DNA from 4 places in the Aromatoleum aromaticum EbN1 genome. Region 1 is predicted to be linked to each of the others. Evidence: predicted binding sites of a transcription regulator. Region 1 holds the regulator's gene; each other region holds the start of a gene.
What was found. Region 1 encodes FNR, which switches genes on or off when oxygen is low (the NO sensors DNR and NnrR bind a similar motif). Its sites were predicted from a motif close to TTGANCTAGNTCAA; they were not measured.
Positions count from the first base shown of each region.

Region 2: a site for FNR is predicted at 1,221-1,234, ahead of EBN1_RS02445 (nitrite reductase). Genes of this name have one in related genera too.
Region 3: a site for FNR is predicted at 2,506-2,519, ahead of EBN1_RS00365 (thiamine pyrophosphate-dependent enzyme). Genes of this name have one in related genera too.
Region 4: a site for FNR is predicted at 1,817-1,830, ahead of ubiU (ubiquinone anaerobic biosynthesis protein UbiU). Genes of this name have one in related genera too.

Region 1 covers NC_006513.1:3,051,523-3,055,221, forward strand. Annotated here, with positions in the region: gene EBN1_RS14560 (NnrS family protein) at 1-567, shown strand, start outside; gene EBN1_RS14565 (SirB2 family protein) at 574-969, shown strand; gene EBN1_RS14570 (hemerythrin domain-containing protein) at 969-1,520, shown strand; gene fnr (fumarate/nitrate reduction transcriptional regulator Fnr) at 1,527-2,267, opposite strand; gene hemN (oxygen-independent coproporphyrinogen III oxidase) at 2,393-3,699, shown strand, end outside.
Region 2 covers NC_006513.1:518,508-522,206, reverse strand. Annotated here, with positions in the region: gene EBN1_RS02445 (nitrite reductase) at 1-1,142, opposite strand, end outside; gene cobA (uroporphyrinogen-III C-methyltransferase) at 1,273-2,103, opposite strand; gene EBN1_RS02435 (c-type cytochrome) at 2,336-2,707, shown strand; gene EBN1_RS02430 (cytochrome D1 domain-containing protein) at 2,755-3,699, shown strand, end outside.
Region 3 covers NC_006513.1:59,498-63,196, forward strand. Annotated here, with positions in the region: gene EBN1_RS00360 (indolepyruvate oxidoreductase subunit beta) at 1-570, opposite strand, end outside; gene EBN1_RS00365 (thiamine pyrophosphate-dependent enzyme) at 576-2,447, opposite strand; gene EBN1_RS00370 (hypothetical protein) at 2,555-2,725, opposite strand; gene EBN1_RS00375 (response regulator transcription factor) at 2,851-3,486, opposite strand; gene EBN1_RS00380 (PAS domain-containing sensor histidine kinase) at 3,461-3,699, opposite strand, start outside.
Region 4 covers NC_006513.1:2,119,802-2,123,500, reverse strand. Annotated here, with positions in the region: gene EBN1_RS10070 (substrate-binding domain-containing protein) at 1-581, opposite strand, end outside; gene EBN1_RS10065 (ABC transporter substrate-binding protein) at 936-1,757, shown strand; gene ubiU (ubiquinone anaerobic biosynthesis protein UbiU) at 1,887-2,900, shown strand; gene EBN1_RS10055 (U32 family peptidase) at 2,915-3,699, shown strand, end outside.

The sequences.
Region 1 (3,699 bases):
CGTCCGCGCTGGGCGCTCGGCATCGTGCTGGGGGCGAGTGTCATCCACGGCGCGCTGGCGATGGCGGGATTCGGTGCGATGACGTGGATCGTCGATGCGCCGGCGGCGGCGACTGCGCTGTGGCTGTCGGTGCAATGGCGCCTCATCCCGGCGTTGCGCGTGCCCCTCTTGGGGATGCTGCACATCGGTTTCGCGTGGCTCGGGATCGCTTTCCTGCTGTCGACGCTGCAGGGCGTCGCTGCGCTGTTCGGCCATGCATGGCTCGGCCTCGCGCCGCTGCACGCGCTGGGTGTCGGATTCTTCGGCTCGGTGCTGCTGGGAATGGTGTCGAGAGTGACTTTGGGACATTCGGGCGGCAAGCTCGTGGCGGACAAGCTGACGTGGTCGCTGTTCCTCGGGCTCGAACTCGTCGTGGTGGTGCGCGTGGCCGGCGAACTGGTGCCGCCTTCCTGGTCGAGCGGCGTGATGCTCGCGGCGGCGCTCGGCTGGATCGGCGTGTTCGGCTTGTGGGGAACCCGCTATCTGCCCGTTTATCTGCGCCCGCGCAGTGACGGCCGGCCGGGGTGAAGTGCGGTGTACGCTGCGATCAAACACCTGCACATCCTATGTGCGATGCTGAGCGGGTCGGGATTCCTGCTGCAGGGGATCTGGATGATGCGGCGCAGCCCGCTGCTCGATCACCGCGCGACCCGCGTTGTGCCGCACGTGGTCGATACCGTGTTTCTCGCCAGCGCGATCACGCTCGCCGTGCTGAGCGCGCAGTACCCGTTCGTCGCTCCGTGGGTCACGGCGAAGGTGATCGGGCTGGTCGTCTACGTGGTGCTCGGCTACATAGCGCTGCGCGGTGGCGCGACGATGGGCATACGCATCTTCGCGCTGATCTGCGCATTGCTCGTCTTTTCATGGATCGTGTCGGTCGCGTTGACGAAGAATGCGGCCGGCTTTCTTGTTCTTACCGGAGCTTTCTGATGGCTGATTCCCTGATACCCGTTGCTCCCGGCCTGGAAACGCCGCTCGAAATGCTCGAAGCCTGCCACGGGCGTCTGCAGGCGCAGCTCACGACACTGTCGCGCCTCGCGGCGTGGCTGCCCGAGCATGGCGCCGACCGACAGGCACAACAGGCAGCAGCCAACGTGATGCGTTACTTCGACCTGGCTGCCGTCAATCATCATCTCGACGAGGAAGACGACCTGTTCCCGGTTCTGCGCGCGCGTGTCGATGGCGGGCGCCGGGAAGCGCTCCACGAGCTGATCGACTGGATACTGGCGGACCACCAGGAAATGTTCGCGGCGTGGGCGGCAATCCGGGCGAAGCTCGATCCGATTTCCCGCGGCGAGCCGGCGCAACTGTCGGCTGCGGAGGTCGAGCAGTTCACGGCTCGTTACCGACGCCACATGGAGCGCGAAGAGGGCGAACTGCTCCCCTATGCGCGCGAGTTGTTGACGGAGCAGGACGTTGCCGCCCTGACTGCGACGATGACCGCGCGACGGCGGCAGGACGCGCCGCCGCGCAGTTCCTGATGCGGGTCAGCCCCGCGGCGACGGGTGGTGGATCAGCTTTTTCAGGCCGCAGATATTGAGAATGCGGATGTGCTTTTGCTGGACGGCGATCAGTCCCTCTTCCTGGAACTTCGAGAACGCCCGTGACACGGTCTCCAGCTTCAGCCCCAGATACGAGCCGATTTCCTCGCGCGTCATCCGCAGGTGGAATTCCGCCGCTGAGAAGCCGCGCGCGGTGAAGCGCTGCGACATGTTCAGCAGGAACGCCGCCAGGCGCTCTTCAGCGCGCATCGAACCGAGCAGCGTCATGACGCCATGGTCACGGACGATCTCGCGGCTCATCACCTTGTGGAACTGATGCTGCAGACCTTCGACGACGCGCGACAGCTCTTCGAGCTTGCCGTAAGCGATCACGCAAACTTCGCTGTCCTCGAGCGCGATTGCATTGCACGAATGCAGTTCCGTGCTGATGCCGTCGAGCCCGAGCATCTCCCCGGTCATCTGGAAACCGGTGACCTGCTCGCGTCCGTCTTCAAGCAGCACGTTCGTCTTGAACGAACCCGCGCGGATCGCGTAGATCGCCTCGAAAGGGTCGCCCGCGCGATAGAGGTGGTGCTGGCGCTTGATCTTGCGACGCGCTCCGACGAGTTCGTCGAGGCGGTCGATCTCGTTTTCGGACATGCCGAACGGCAGACACAGCTCGACCAGGTTGCACTGGGAACACGCGACTTTCAGACTGGCTACCGTAATTGGCACCGTGGCCTTCATTTGCACGATAATAATGCCCTCTGTTCAAGTCCGATTTACGATTGCCAGGGAAGTCCGTTGATCCACGTCAACCCCCACGGCGCTGCTTTTTGCGATCGTACGAAACGCACCCGAGCGATACAACCATGACCAGCCAGAACGATCTTGTATTCGACCCGCAGCTGATACGCCGCTTCGATATCAACGGGCCGCGCTATACGTCGTATCCGACCGCCGATCGCTTCGTCGAAGCCTTCGATCACCGCGCCCTCCGGGACTGGCTTGCCCAGCGTGCAGTGGGCGGGGTAAGCAAGCCTCTTTCATTATACTTCCACATCCCATTTTGTAACACGATTTGCTACTACTGCGCGTGTAACAAGATCATCACGAAAGATCATGCCCGTTCCGCCAAGTACCTGAAATACCTGGATAAAGAAATCGGCATGCAGGCCGAGGCGCTGGGCGGCAGCCATCAGGTCACCCAGTTGCACCTCGGCGGAGGAACGCCGACTTTCCTTTCGCACGACGAGCTGCGCCAGCTCATGGATTCGGTCCGCTCACGCTTCACTCTGGTGCCGAACGGCGAATATTCGATTGAAGTGGACCCGCGCAAGGTCGACTTCGAAACCGTCAAGCTGCTTGCCGACCTGGGTTTCAACCGCATGAGCGTCGGGGTCCAGGACTTCAACGAAGACGTTCAGGTCGCGGTCAATCGCGTGCAGAGCTTCGACGAAACCAAGCTGGTCATCGACTCGGCCCGGGCAACCGGTTTCAAGTCGATCAGCCTGGATCTGATCTACGGGTTGCCGAAACAGAACATCATCAGCTTCAACCGTACGCTCGAACAGGTCCTTGCGCTGTCCCCGGATCGCGTTTCGCTTTACAGCTATGCGCATCTGCCGGGACTGTTCAAGCCGCAACGGCGCATCACCGTCGTCGATATGCCCACTTCGGACACGAAGCTGCAGATCCTGCAGCTGGCGATCCGCCGGCTGACCGAAGCGGGCTACGTGTATATCGGCATGGATCACTTCGCGAAGCCGGACGACGAGTTGACCGTCGCGCAGCGCCAGGGCCGGCTGCACCGGAACTTCCAGGGCTATTCGACGCAGGCCGAATGCGACCTGCTTGCGTTCGGCGTGTCCGCGATCGGCAAGATCGGACCGGTATATTCGCAAAATTTCAAGTCGCTCGATGAATATTACGACGCGCTCGATCGCGACGAACTGCCGGTGCTGCGCGGTATCGAGCTGACAGCCGACGACCTGCTGCGCCGTTCGATCATCCAGGCTCTGATGTGTCATTTCGAACTTTCGATCGATTCGATCGAAATCGCGCACCTGATCCAGTTCAACGAATATTTCGCCGAGGAATTGCAGGACCTTCGTGCGATGGAAGAGGCAGGACTTGTCGAGGTTACCGACAAGTGGATCAGCGTCATGCCGGCGGGGCG
Region 2 (3,699 bases), 1.8 Mb from region 1:
TTGTTCGACTGGTTCGCTGCGACCATGAAGTAGCGCTTCGACGCGTCCCAGCCGCCGTCGTGCAGGTAGGGGGCCGAACCGATCTCGGTCGTCTTCAGGTTCTGGATGTCGGAGTAGTCGACCATCAGCGTCTTGCCGGTTTCCTTGACGTTGACGACGAACTCCGGCTTGAAGTGCGATGCGACGATTGCGGCGACGCGCGGCTCGGGGTGGTATTCCTGCGTATCGACGGTGAGGCCGCGGGTCGAGACGATCTTCTGCGGCTCGAGCGTGTCGCCGTTCATGATGACGAACTGCGGCGGCCAGTACGCGCCGGCGATCGCGTATTTATCCTCGTAGCCCTTGTACTTCGAGGTGTCGACCGAGCGGGCCTCGAGGCCGATGCGGATCTCGGCGACGTTGTCAGGCTTCTCCATCCACAGGTCGATCATGTTGATCTTCGCGTCCCGCCCGATCACGAACAGGTAACGGCCGGATGCCGAGATGCGGGAGATGTGCACCGCGTAGCCGGTCTTGACGATGTTGATGATTTTCTTCGTGTCGCCGTCGATCAGCGCGATCTCGCCGGTGTCGCGCAGCGTCGTCGAGAAGATGTTCGAGATGTTGTAGTCGTTCATCTTCTTATTCGGCCGCTGCTCGGGCGGGACGATGACTTTCCACGTCTCCTTCATTTGCGCCATGCCGAACTCGGGCGGTTGTGGAGGCGACTGCTGGATGTAGCGCGCCATCAGGTCGACATCGTCGTCGCTGAGTTCGCCCGACGTTCCCCAGTTCGGCATCCCGGCGGGAGATCCGTACTTGATGAAGACCTTGAGGTATTCGCTGCCCTTGGGGAGCGTTATGTCGGGGGTCAGCGGCTTGCCGGTGGCGCCCTTGCGCAGTACGCCGTGGCAGCCGGCGCAGCGCTGGAAGTAGATATTCCGCGCCTTGTCGAATTCCACCTTGGTCATCTTGGGAGCGTCGGGATTGATGTCCTGGTACATCTCGACGTCGGCCAGCGGAGAACCGCCGGCTTGGTACTTCGCCTCCGCTTCGCCGACATGTTCCTCGGTATTTGCCTGCGCGTATGCCTGAGACATTGCCATCGGCAGGCTCGCAAGCAGGAATGCACCGGTGGTCCAGCTTCTTCTCTTGCTACTCATGGTCTATCTCCCGTCATAAAGATTTTACGCAACACGGCTGACAGCCGCAGAGATTGAGCTTCTAAAGCGCCGGAATCCTTAACCTTGATCAAATTGCGGTCTTTTCCCGGCGATGACCCAGGGCGGGCGCTCATGCCGTGAGGGCGAGTTCCCGGAATGTGCGATTGTCATGGGCGAGGGAGTGGAGCGACACCACCGAGCCGATCATGATCAGTGCGGGCGATTCGAGCTGGGCGTGGCGTGCGGTGGCGACAAGGCGGTCGATGCGATCAGCGACGATGACCTGCCGGTCCGTCGTGCCAGCGTGAATCACGGCCGCGGGCGTGTCGGCAGGCAGGCCGTGGGCCATCAACTGGTGGCAGATGATTTCGAGCGCCGCGAGCCCCATGTAGATCACGACCGTCTGTTTCGGTCGTGCAAGGGCAGGCCAATCGAGGTTGACCGTGTCGTCCTTGAGATGTCCGGTCGTGAAGATCACCGAGCGGGCGTGGTCGCGATGAGTCAGCGGGATTCCTGTACAGGCTGCGATCCCGCAAGCCGCCGTGATGCCGGGCACGATCTCGCATTCGATGCCGCAGGCCAGCAGTTCCTCCATCTCCTCGCCGCCGCGACCGAACATGAACGGGTCGCCGCCCTTTAGCCTGACTACGTTGGTGCCGGTGCGCGCGAGTTGGACGAGCAGGTGATTGATCTGATCCTGGGGAAGGGCGTGATGTCCCGCCTCCTTACCGGCGTAGATCATTCGCGCCGTGGGGTTGATCAGTTCGAGAATGCCGTCGCCGACGAGGTGGTCGTAGACTACTGCCTGTGCGCCGGCCAGCAGGCGTGCCGCTTTCAGCGTGAGGAGTTCCGGGTCGCCGGGACCGGCGCCGACGAGATACACCTTGCCAGCCCGCGCGACTCGCGTCGGAAGATCGCTACCCCTTACCGCTGGATCGAAGCCGCCGATATTCTTGCTCATTAGAGCTCTCCGCTTATGCCGCGAATATGTGCGCCGCGGCCGATTCGAATGGCGCGAACAGGACGTTCGGGTGTCGCCACTTTATCCCTACTTGTAACCCGGGAAATTAACCGATATCAAGGAGGAGCAGGCTATGTCGCCGCGATACTCGGACGATGGCTGAACGGATACAGGGCGGCCTCCCGTCCAGAATCGCAAACCTTTCCTCCGCGGACTGACGAGGACCCCGAGAATGTTCTGTCGAAGCATCTTGATCGCAGCTTTTCTTCCGGCGCTGGTTTTTCCGGTTCACGCCCAGGGCATTGCTCCCGACGACACACGACAGTCCGAGCTGGTCCATATGGTTCGCCAGGACTGTGGCTCATGTCACGGCCTGACCCTGCAGGGCGGCCTCGGTCCGGCCCTCACTCCGGCGGCGCTGCGGGGAAAACCTCCGGAGGGGCTGATCGCGACGATTGTCGATGGTCGGCCCGGTACGCCAATGCCGTCGTTTCGCGGCCTGGTCGATGAATCGGAGGCTGCCTGGGTCGTGGAACGGCTCGTCGAAGGCTTTCCCGCGGATGGTGGCCCGGCGTCCACCCAACAGACGGCGGGCACGCGGTGACGGCGCCTTCGCCAGTCTGCCCATCGGCACCCGAAAAAGAGAGACGCATGATGTCCGGAAGCAAAGTGAAGCGTGCAGCATTGACTGTCTCGGTGCTCCTGCTGTCGGCGTGCGCTTCCCAACAGCCGGTCGCCTTGCGTGGTACCGGCGATCTCGGCGTCGTCGTCGAGCGCGCGACCGGACAGTTGCAGGTCATCGAGACGACGCATCGTCGGGCGCTCGCGCAGGTTTCGGGCCTCGGCGACCTGTCCCATGCATCGGTGGTGTTTTCACGGGACAGTCGTTATGCCTACGTCTTCGGCCGCGATGGGGGCCTGACGAAGGTGGATCTTCTCACGGCGACGATCGCGAACCGCGTGGTACAGGCCGGCAACGCGATCGGCGGCGCGATTTCCCAGGACGGACGCATCCTCGTCGCGCAGAACTACGAACCGGGCGGAATCAAGGCTTTCGACGCGGACACCCTGGAACTGCTCGCCGATGTGCCGGCCACCTACGGTCTCGATGGCAAGCGCTCGAAAGTCGTCGGGTTGGCCGACCTGCCGGGCAACCGTTTCGTCTATTCGCTGTTCGACGCGAACGAGATCCGGGTCACCGACCTCTCCGATCCGCGGCATCCGAAGACCGAGCGTTACCCATCCGGCAAGCAACCGTACGATGCGCTGGTGACGCCCGACGGGCGCTACTACATCGCCGGGCTGTTCGGCGAGGACGGTCTGTCGATGCTCGACCTGTGGCATCCCGAACTGGGCGTGCGCACGATCCTGCCGGGCTACGGCCGGGGCGAGCAGGCATTGCCGGTGTACAAGATGCCGCATCTGCGCGGCTGGGCCGTTGCCGCGGGACGCGCATACCTGCCGGCGATCGGCCGTCACGAAGTCCTGGTCGTCGAACTCGGCAGCTGGAAGGAGGTTGGGCGGATTCCGGTCAAGAGCCAGCCGGTGTTCGTGATGGCGAGGCCCGACGGCCGCGAAGTGTGGGTCAATTTCGCC
Region 3 (3,699 bases), 1.3 Mb from region 1:
GGCTTCGAACGCTTCGCGATTGGCGTCGACGAGCGTCGGTTTGCGGCTGCCGAAGCGTGCCAGCACCGCTTCGCGCAGCACTTCCGCCGGGAACGGCAGCCAGTCCGAACTCGCGCCGAGCATTACGGTATTGCCGAGCCGGATGTTGCCGAGCTGCACCGCGAGCGCCGTCGCGTCGAAGTCGTGCACCCGCAGGCCGAGCGCGCGCATCTGCGCGACGGGTTCCTCGGGATAGGCGAACAGCCCGATATTGACGACCGGCGGGACGATGCGCCCGCTGTTGACGAGCGCGACCCCGCCGGAGCGCAGCATGTGACCCCAGCGCAGCGCTTCAGCCGACTCGAAGCCGACCAGCAGGTCGGCTTCGCCGGGAAGAATCTGCGGCGACAGCACCTCGGAGCCGAAGCGCAGGTGCGACGTGACGACGCCGCCGCGCTGGCTCATGCCGGCGACTTCGGTTTTCTTGACGTCGAAGCCGAGCGAGATTGCCGCTTCGGCGAGGATTTCGGTGGCAGTCATGACGCCCTGCCCGCCAACGCCGCACACGAGAATGTTGGTCACTTTCGACATGTCGCTCATTTCCTGACGAACTGCACGGGCTGCAGCGTTTGCACGGGCTCGGCGTGGATGATCGCTTCGGGCGCGCACGGCTGAACGCACAGGCCGCAACCGGTGCAGGCCGAAGTGTCGATGCGCACGAACGAGAGGTCGACTTCCTTGCCGGATGCCTTGACCTCCTTGTCGCGACGTGTCACGTGGATCGCCGGACAGCCGACATCGACGCAGTTGCCGCAGCCGGTGCAGCGATCCTCCTTCACCAGGTACGGCTTCGTCGGCGCGTAATGGTCGATCAGCACGCACGGGCGATCGGTGATGATGACCGACGGCTCCTCGATCTTCGTCTCTTCGCGCAGCGCCTTGAACAGCACCGGCAGCTGGTACGGATCGAGGACGCGGATGCGCTCCTTCTTCACGCCGAGCGCCTCGCACAGCTTGGCGAAATCGACGCGCGTGGTTTCCTCGCCGTGGAGGTCGCGCCCGCTGCCGGGGTTGTCCTGCCCGCCGGTCATGCCGACGGCGCGGTTGTCGAGCAGCAGCACCGTGACGTTGCCGCGGTTCCACGTGATGTCGAGCAGGCCCTGCATGCCCATGTGCATGAAAGTCGAGTCGCCGATGACCGCGACGACCTTCTTGTTCTCATCGACCTTGCCGCGGCCCTTGTCCATGCCGAGCGCGGTGCCCATCGACGCGCCCATCGAGATGCAGGAATCGAGCGCGTTCCACGGATGGCCCGCGCCGAGCGTGTAGCAGCCGATGTCGCCGGCGATCATCACGTTGCGCATCTGCGACAGCGTGTAATAGACGCCGAGATGCGGGCACGCGACGCACATCGTCGGCGGACGCGGGAACACTTGCTGGGGCACGACGTGCTCCGGCTCGACGACGACTTCGCCGCGCAAGCGGGCGACGCCGAGGTGCAGCGCGTCGGGTGTGAGCTCGCCGGTACGCGGCAGCACATCCTTGCCGTGGCATGCGATGCCGGCGGCCTTGAGCTCGGTCTCGAGCAGCGGCTCGGTCTCCTCGACGACCAGCACGGTGTCGACGGTCGCGGCGAATTTGCCCAGGCTTTCGAGCGGCGGCGGACAGGAAAGACCCAGCTTGAAGACCGGCGCATCGGGGAAAGCCTCGCGCACGTGCATGAACGCCGGGCCGGAAGTCACGAAGCCGATGCGCCGGTCAGTGCCCTCGACAACGAAGTTCAACGGTGAATTCTCGGCCTCCGCGCGCACCGCGGCTTCACGTTCGAACATCAGCGGCAGGCGCGGTTTTGCGTTGCCCGGCACCATCACCCAGCGGCGCGGGTCTTTCTTGAAGCCGCCCGGCTCGACCGCCTCGCGCGCGCCGGCGGCGACGACACCCTTGACGTGGCAGATGCGCGTCGTCAGGCGCAGGATCACCGGCGTGCGAAAGCGCTCGGAGAGTTCGAACGCCGCACGCGTCATCGCATAGGCTTCCTGCGAGTCGGCCGGCTCGAGCACCGGCAGGTGCGCGAAGCGCCCCCAGTAGCGCGAGTCCTGCTCGTTCTGCGACGACGACATGCCGACGTCGTCGGCGACGGCGATCACGAGGCCGCCTTCGGTGCCGGTCACGGTCATCGTCATCAGCGCGTCGGACGCGACATTCAGGCCGACGTGCTTCATCGCGCAGAACGCGCGCGCACCGACCATCGAAGCGCCGAGCGCGACTTCGAGCGCGACCTTCTCATTGACCGACCATTCCGTGTACAGGTCGGGATACTTCGCCAGCACCTCGAGAATTTCGGTCGACGGAGTACCAGGATAGGCGGCGGCGACACGAGTGCCGGCCTCCCACACTGCACGCGCCACGGCTTCGTTGCCGGACAGGAAAAGCCGGGCCGCTGCCGGCACGGGCTGGGACGCAGACATCGCATGAACCCCGGGGATTAAAGACCGCAAAGATTACCGACCGGTCGACGGTACTCCGTTGATCCAGATCAAGCGGCGCAACGTTGTCGCGGCAGGACACGAAAAAGTCAGCCGATATGGAATCCGGCCGTCAGTTGCTCCAGCGCTTCTGCGCTGTGCCTGAGCCGCGCTATCGACGCGTTGCTGCCGCGGATCTCGGCGCTGCTGCGCTCGGCGAACGCGATCAGGACGATGAGACGCAGGCGAGTGCCCACTTTCAGATGGAAAAAATTTGGCATGAAAACACCCCGGGGGAAATATTGAAGCGGAAACCGACGGGGTTCTTATCGGACCGGCGCAGCGAAACTTCAGGCGCGTCGCCGTCCGCGCCGGGCCGCAGGCGGCTGCTCGGGGGTGAAACCGCTCAGCGCGCGGTGTCCGGCTCGGCGCAAATCACATGCCGCACGAGCTTGGCGAGCGAGTGAGCGCCCATCTTTTCCATCACTCTTGCGCGATGCACTTCGACGGTCTTGATGCTGATGCCGAGGACGTCGGCGATCTGCTTGTTGAGCTTGCCGGCGATGATCAGGTCGAGCACTTCGCGTTCGCGCTGGGTCAGGCTGCCGAGGCGGCGCGTAGTCTCCGCTTCGAGCCGGCGCTTGCCGCGGCTTTCCTGTTCGGCGGCGAGACACCCTTCGATCAGCCCGAGCATGTCGCGGTCGCCGAACGGTTTCTCGATGAAATCGACTGCGCCTTTCTTCACCGCCGACACCGCCATCGGCACGTCCCCGTGCCCGGTGATGAAAATCACCGGCAGCGTCGAACTCTGCCGGCGTAGTTCGTCGAACAGTTCGAAACCGCTCATGCCGGGCATCCGCACGTCGAGCACCAGGCAGCCGGTCATCGCCGGCTGGTACGCGGCGAGAAACTGCTCCGCCGATTCGAAGGCGACAGCGCGGTAGCCGCTCGATTCGAGCAGCCACACGAGCGAATCGCGCAGCGCCTCGTCGTCGTCGACGATGTAGATGTTCTGGTCAGGCACGCCGGACGATTGGCTCACTGGCAACCTCGGTAGGCAGCGTAAAGGAGAAGATGGTACCGCCTTCGGGGTTCGAGTCGACTACCAGGCGCCCATCGTGGAACTCGATGATCGAACGGCAGATGTTCAGCCCCATCCCCATCCCTTCGGTCTTGGTCGTGTAGAACGGCGTGAAGAGGCGTGCACGAGCGTCCTCGTCGATGCCGTGACCGCGGTCCATGACCGACACTTCGA
Region 4 (3,699 bases), 930 kb from region 1:
CCGAGCGCGAGGTGGATCCGCGAGCCGCGCCGACACAGCCGATCGTCATCGAGCGGCAGGTGGATGCCCGCTACGGTGCAGGCTCCGGCATTGAGGCGTTCGAGCGCGCGGGTGCTACCGACATATTCGGCATCGAGCAGCACGCGCGCGTCGCGCAGCAAGGAGTCCCGCAGCACGCCGAACAGCAGGTCGTGGCTCGCGCAGGCCGACAGCAGCGCCAGCCCCGGATCGACGGCCAGCAACAGTTCGCGGTCGAGCTGCCCGGCGAGGCTCTCCGCCTGCGGCAACAGGCGCGCGAGAATGCGCTTTTCCGCCCACAGCAGGCGTTCGCCGAACGCCGACAGCCGCGCCGCCCGCCCCTGGCCGCTGGCGAGCAGCGTCTGGCCGAAAACCGCCTCGTGCTTCTTCAACTCGCCCCACAGATGGCGGTACGACAGCCCGAGTTGCGTGGCGGCCTTGCCGATCGAACCCTGCGCACGGATCGCGTCGAGCATCGCCAGCAGCGGATTGTGGAGCTGCAGTGGGGCTCCCGGTGCCTCGGCCACGCCGGCAACGAAACGGTATTCGAGTTTCACGCTCATCGGAAAAGCTTACCCGAAAACGCTGCCGCGACTTTCCCGCGGCACAGGCGGAAAGTTGATGCTCAGCGGGAGAACACTTTCCCTCGTAGCAAGAAGCAACAGTCATTTTTGCCCGAGCCGCGGGGCCGTCACCGGATCGAAACGGGAAACCGCTGCCAAACCGTCGAAATGCAGCGCGAAGTCGCGCCGGCGATGCCGATGGACTTATGCATGGATTTGCCTAAGAGACGCTGCGCGCCTTCGCACGACGCTGGCCTGCTCGCTGCAGCTTTGATACAACGCTTTGCAAAAGCGCGCTGTTTTGCGCGCGATTCCGGACTTTGACCGACGTTTCTTTTCACACGGAGATTTTTCATGGCAACTGTGCTTCGCGTCCTGCTGGCCGCTTTCGTCTGCATGTTCGGCCTCGCCGCCGCGCACGCCGGCGACAAGTTCATCATCGTCTCGTCGACGACCTCGACCGAACAGTCGGGCCTGTTCGGCCACATCCTGCCGGCGTTCGAGCAGCAGTCGGGCATCGAGGTGCGCGTCGTCGCGCTCGGCACGGGGCAGGCGCTCGATACGGGGCGGCGCGGCGATGCGGACGTGGTGTTCGTGCATGACCGCGTCGCCGAGGAGAAATTCGTCGCCGAAGGCCACGGCGTCGAGCGTCACGAGGTGATGTACAACGACTTCGTCCTCGTCGGGCCGAAAAGCGATCCGGCGCAAGTCACCGGCGGGCGCGACATCGTCGAAGCGCTGAAGAAGATCGAGGCCGCGCAGGCGCCGTTCGTGTCGCGCGGCGACAAGAGCGGCACCCACGCTGCCGAACTGCGGCTGTGGAAGCTCGCCGGCATCGCCCTCGAGCAGGCGAAAGGGCCGTGGTACCGCGACTCGGGCTCGGGCATGGGGCCGGCGCTCAACATGGCGGCATCGCTCGGCGCGTACATCCTCGCCGACCGGGGCACGTGGCTGGCGTTCAAGAACCGCCAGGATCTGGCGATCGTCGTCGAAGGCGACCAGCGCCTCTTCAACCAGTACGGCGTGATGCTGGTGAATCCGGCAAAGCACCCGCACGTCAAGCGCGAACTCGGCCAGCAGTTCATCGACTGGATCGTCTCCCCCGCCGGCCAGCAGGCGATCGCCGCGTACAAGATCGACGGCGAGCAGCTGTTCTTCCCGAATGCGACAAAGTAGGTTGCGATCGCCGCGACGGCGACGGCGACGGCGCCTGCCCGCAGCCGCCGGCCGCGCCCTTGACCGCGGTCAACGCGGTGCGCAGCGAGTCGCACTATGGTTGCGAAGCTTTTTTCCCCAGCCCCCTCCATGACCTCCAATTCCAGAATAGAACTCGTCTGCCCGGCAGGAAGCCTGCCGGCGCTGAAAACGGCCGTCGACCACGGCGCCGATTGCGTCTATCTCGGCTTCAAGGACGCGACCAACGCGCGCAACTTCACGGGGCTCAATTTCGATGCCAAGGCGATGCGCGAAGGGGTGCGCTACGCGCATGACCGCCGCCGCAAGGTGCTGCTCGCGCTCAACACCTATCCGCAGGCGAGCAACTGGGCGACCTGGACCGCGACGATCGACCGCGCCGCCGACCTCGGCATCGACGCGGTGATCCTCGCCGACCCGGGCCTGATGGCGTATGCGCAGAAAACCCACCCGCAGCTGCGCCTGCACCTGTCGGTGCAAGGCTCGGCGACGAGCTACGAGGCAATCAACTTCTACGCCGAACGCTTCGGCATCCAGCGCGCGGTGCTGCCGCGGGTGCTGTCGCTGCCGCAGGTCGAGCAGGTGATCGCGAACACCGGCGTCGAGATCGAAGTGTTCGGCTTCGGCGGCCTGTGCGTGATGGTCGAAGGGCGTTGCGCGCTGTCCGCGTACGCGACCGGCGAATCGCCGAACTGCAACGGAGCGTGCTCGCCGGGCAAGCACGTGCGCTGGGAACAGACTCCGAACGGGATGGAAACACGGCTCAACGGCATCCTCATCGACCGCTTCGGCGACGGCGAACGGGCCGGCTACCCGACGCTGTGCAAAGGCCGCTTCGACGTCAATGGCGAGACCTACTACGCGATCGAGGAACCGACCAGCCTCAACACGCTCGAGCTGCTCCCCGACCTCGCCCGCGCCGGCGTGCGCGCGATCAAGATCGAAGGCCGCCAGAGGAGCCCCGCCTACGTCGCGCAGGTCACGCGCGTGTGGCGCGAAGCGATCGACCGCGTGATGCGCGACGCCGACAGCTTCCGCGTCCAGCCGGCCTGGATCGCCGAGCTCGACAAAGTCTCCGAAGGCCGCAGCCATACGCTCGGCGCGTATTACCGGCCATGGAAATGAACGCGATGAACGCGATGAAACTCGCTCTCGGCCCCCTCCTTTATTACTGGCCGCGCCAGGCGACGCTCGACTTCTATGCGCAGGTCGCCGACAGCCCGGCCGACATCGTCCATGTCGGCGAGACCGTGTGCTCGCGCCGCCACGAGCTGCGCCTCGACGACTGGTTCGAAGTCGCCGCGATGCTGCGCGCGGCCGGCAAGGAAGTCGTGCTGTCGTCGCAGTCGCTGATCGAATCCGAATCCGATCTCAAGGCGTTGCGCCGCATCGTCGCCCAGACCGATTTCCGCGTCGAGGCGAACGACATGTCGGCCGTGCACCTGCTGACCGGCGCCGGCCGACGCGACTGGATCGCCGGGCCGGCGCTGAACATCTTCAACCCGGCGACGCTGTCGATGATGGCCGAATCGGGCGCGACGCGCTGGGTCGCACCGCCCGAGATGTCCGGCGCGGTGCTCGCCGAGCTGCTCGCGTCGGGCGCGCCGGAAATCGAGACCGAAGTGCTTGCGTGGGGCCGGCTGCCGCTCGCGCATTCGGCGCGCTGCTTCACTGCACGCCACTTCAACCTGCAGAAGGACACCTGTGAATTCCGCTGCCTCGGCATGAGCGACGGCCTGGTGCTGCGCACGCGCGAAGGCGAACCTTTCCTGACGCTCAACGGCGTGCAGACGCAATCGGCGCGCGTGCACAACCTGCTCGCCGACCTGGCGTCGGTGCGGCAGTCGGCGCAGGTCGTGCGGGTGAGTCCGCAGGGCGAGCATACGATCCGGGTGCTGGAGCTGTTCCGCGAATCGGCCGACGG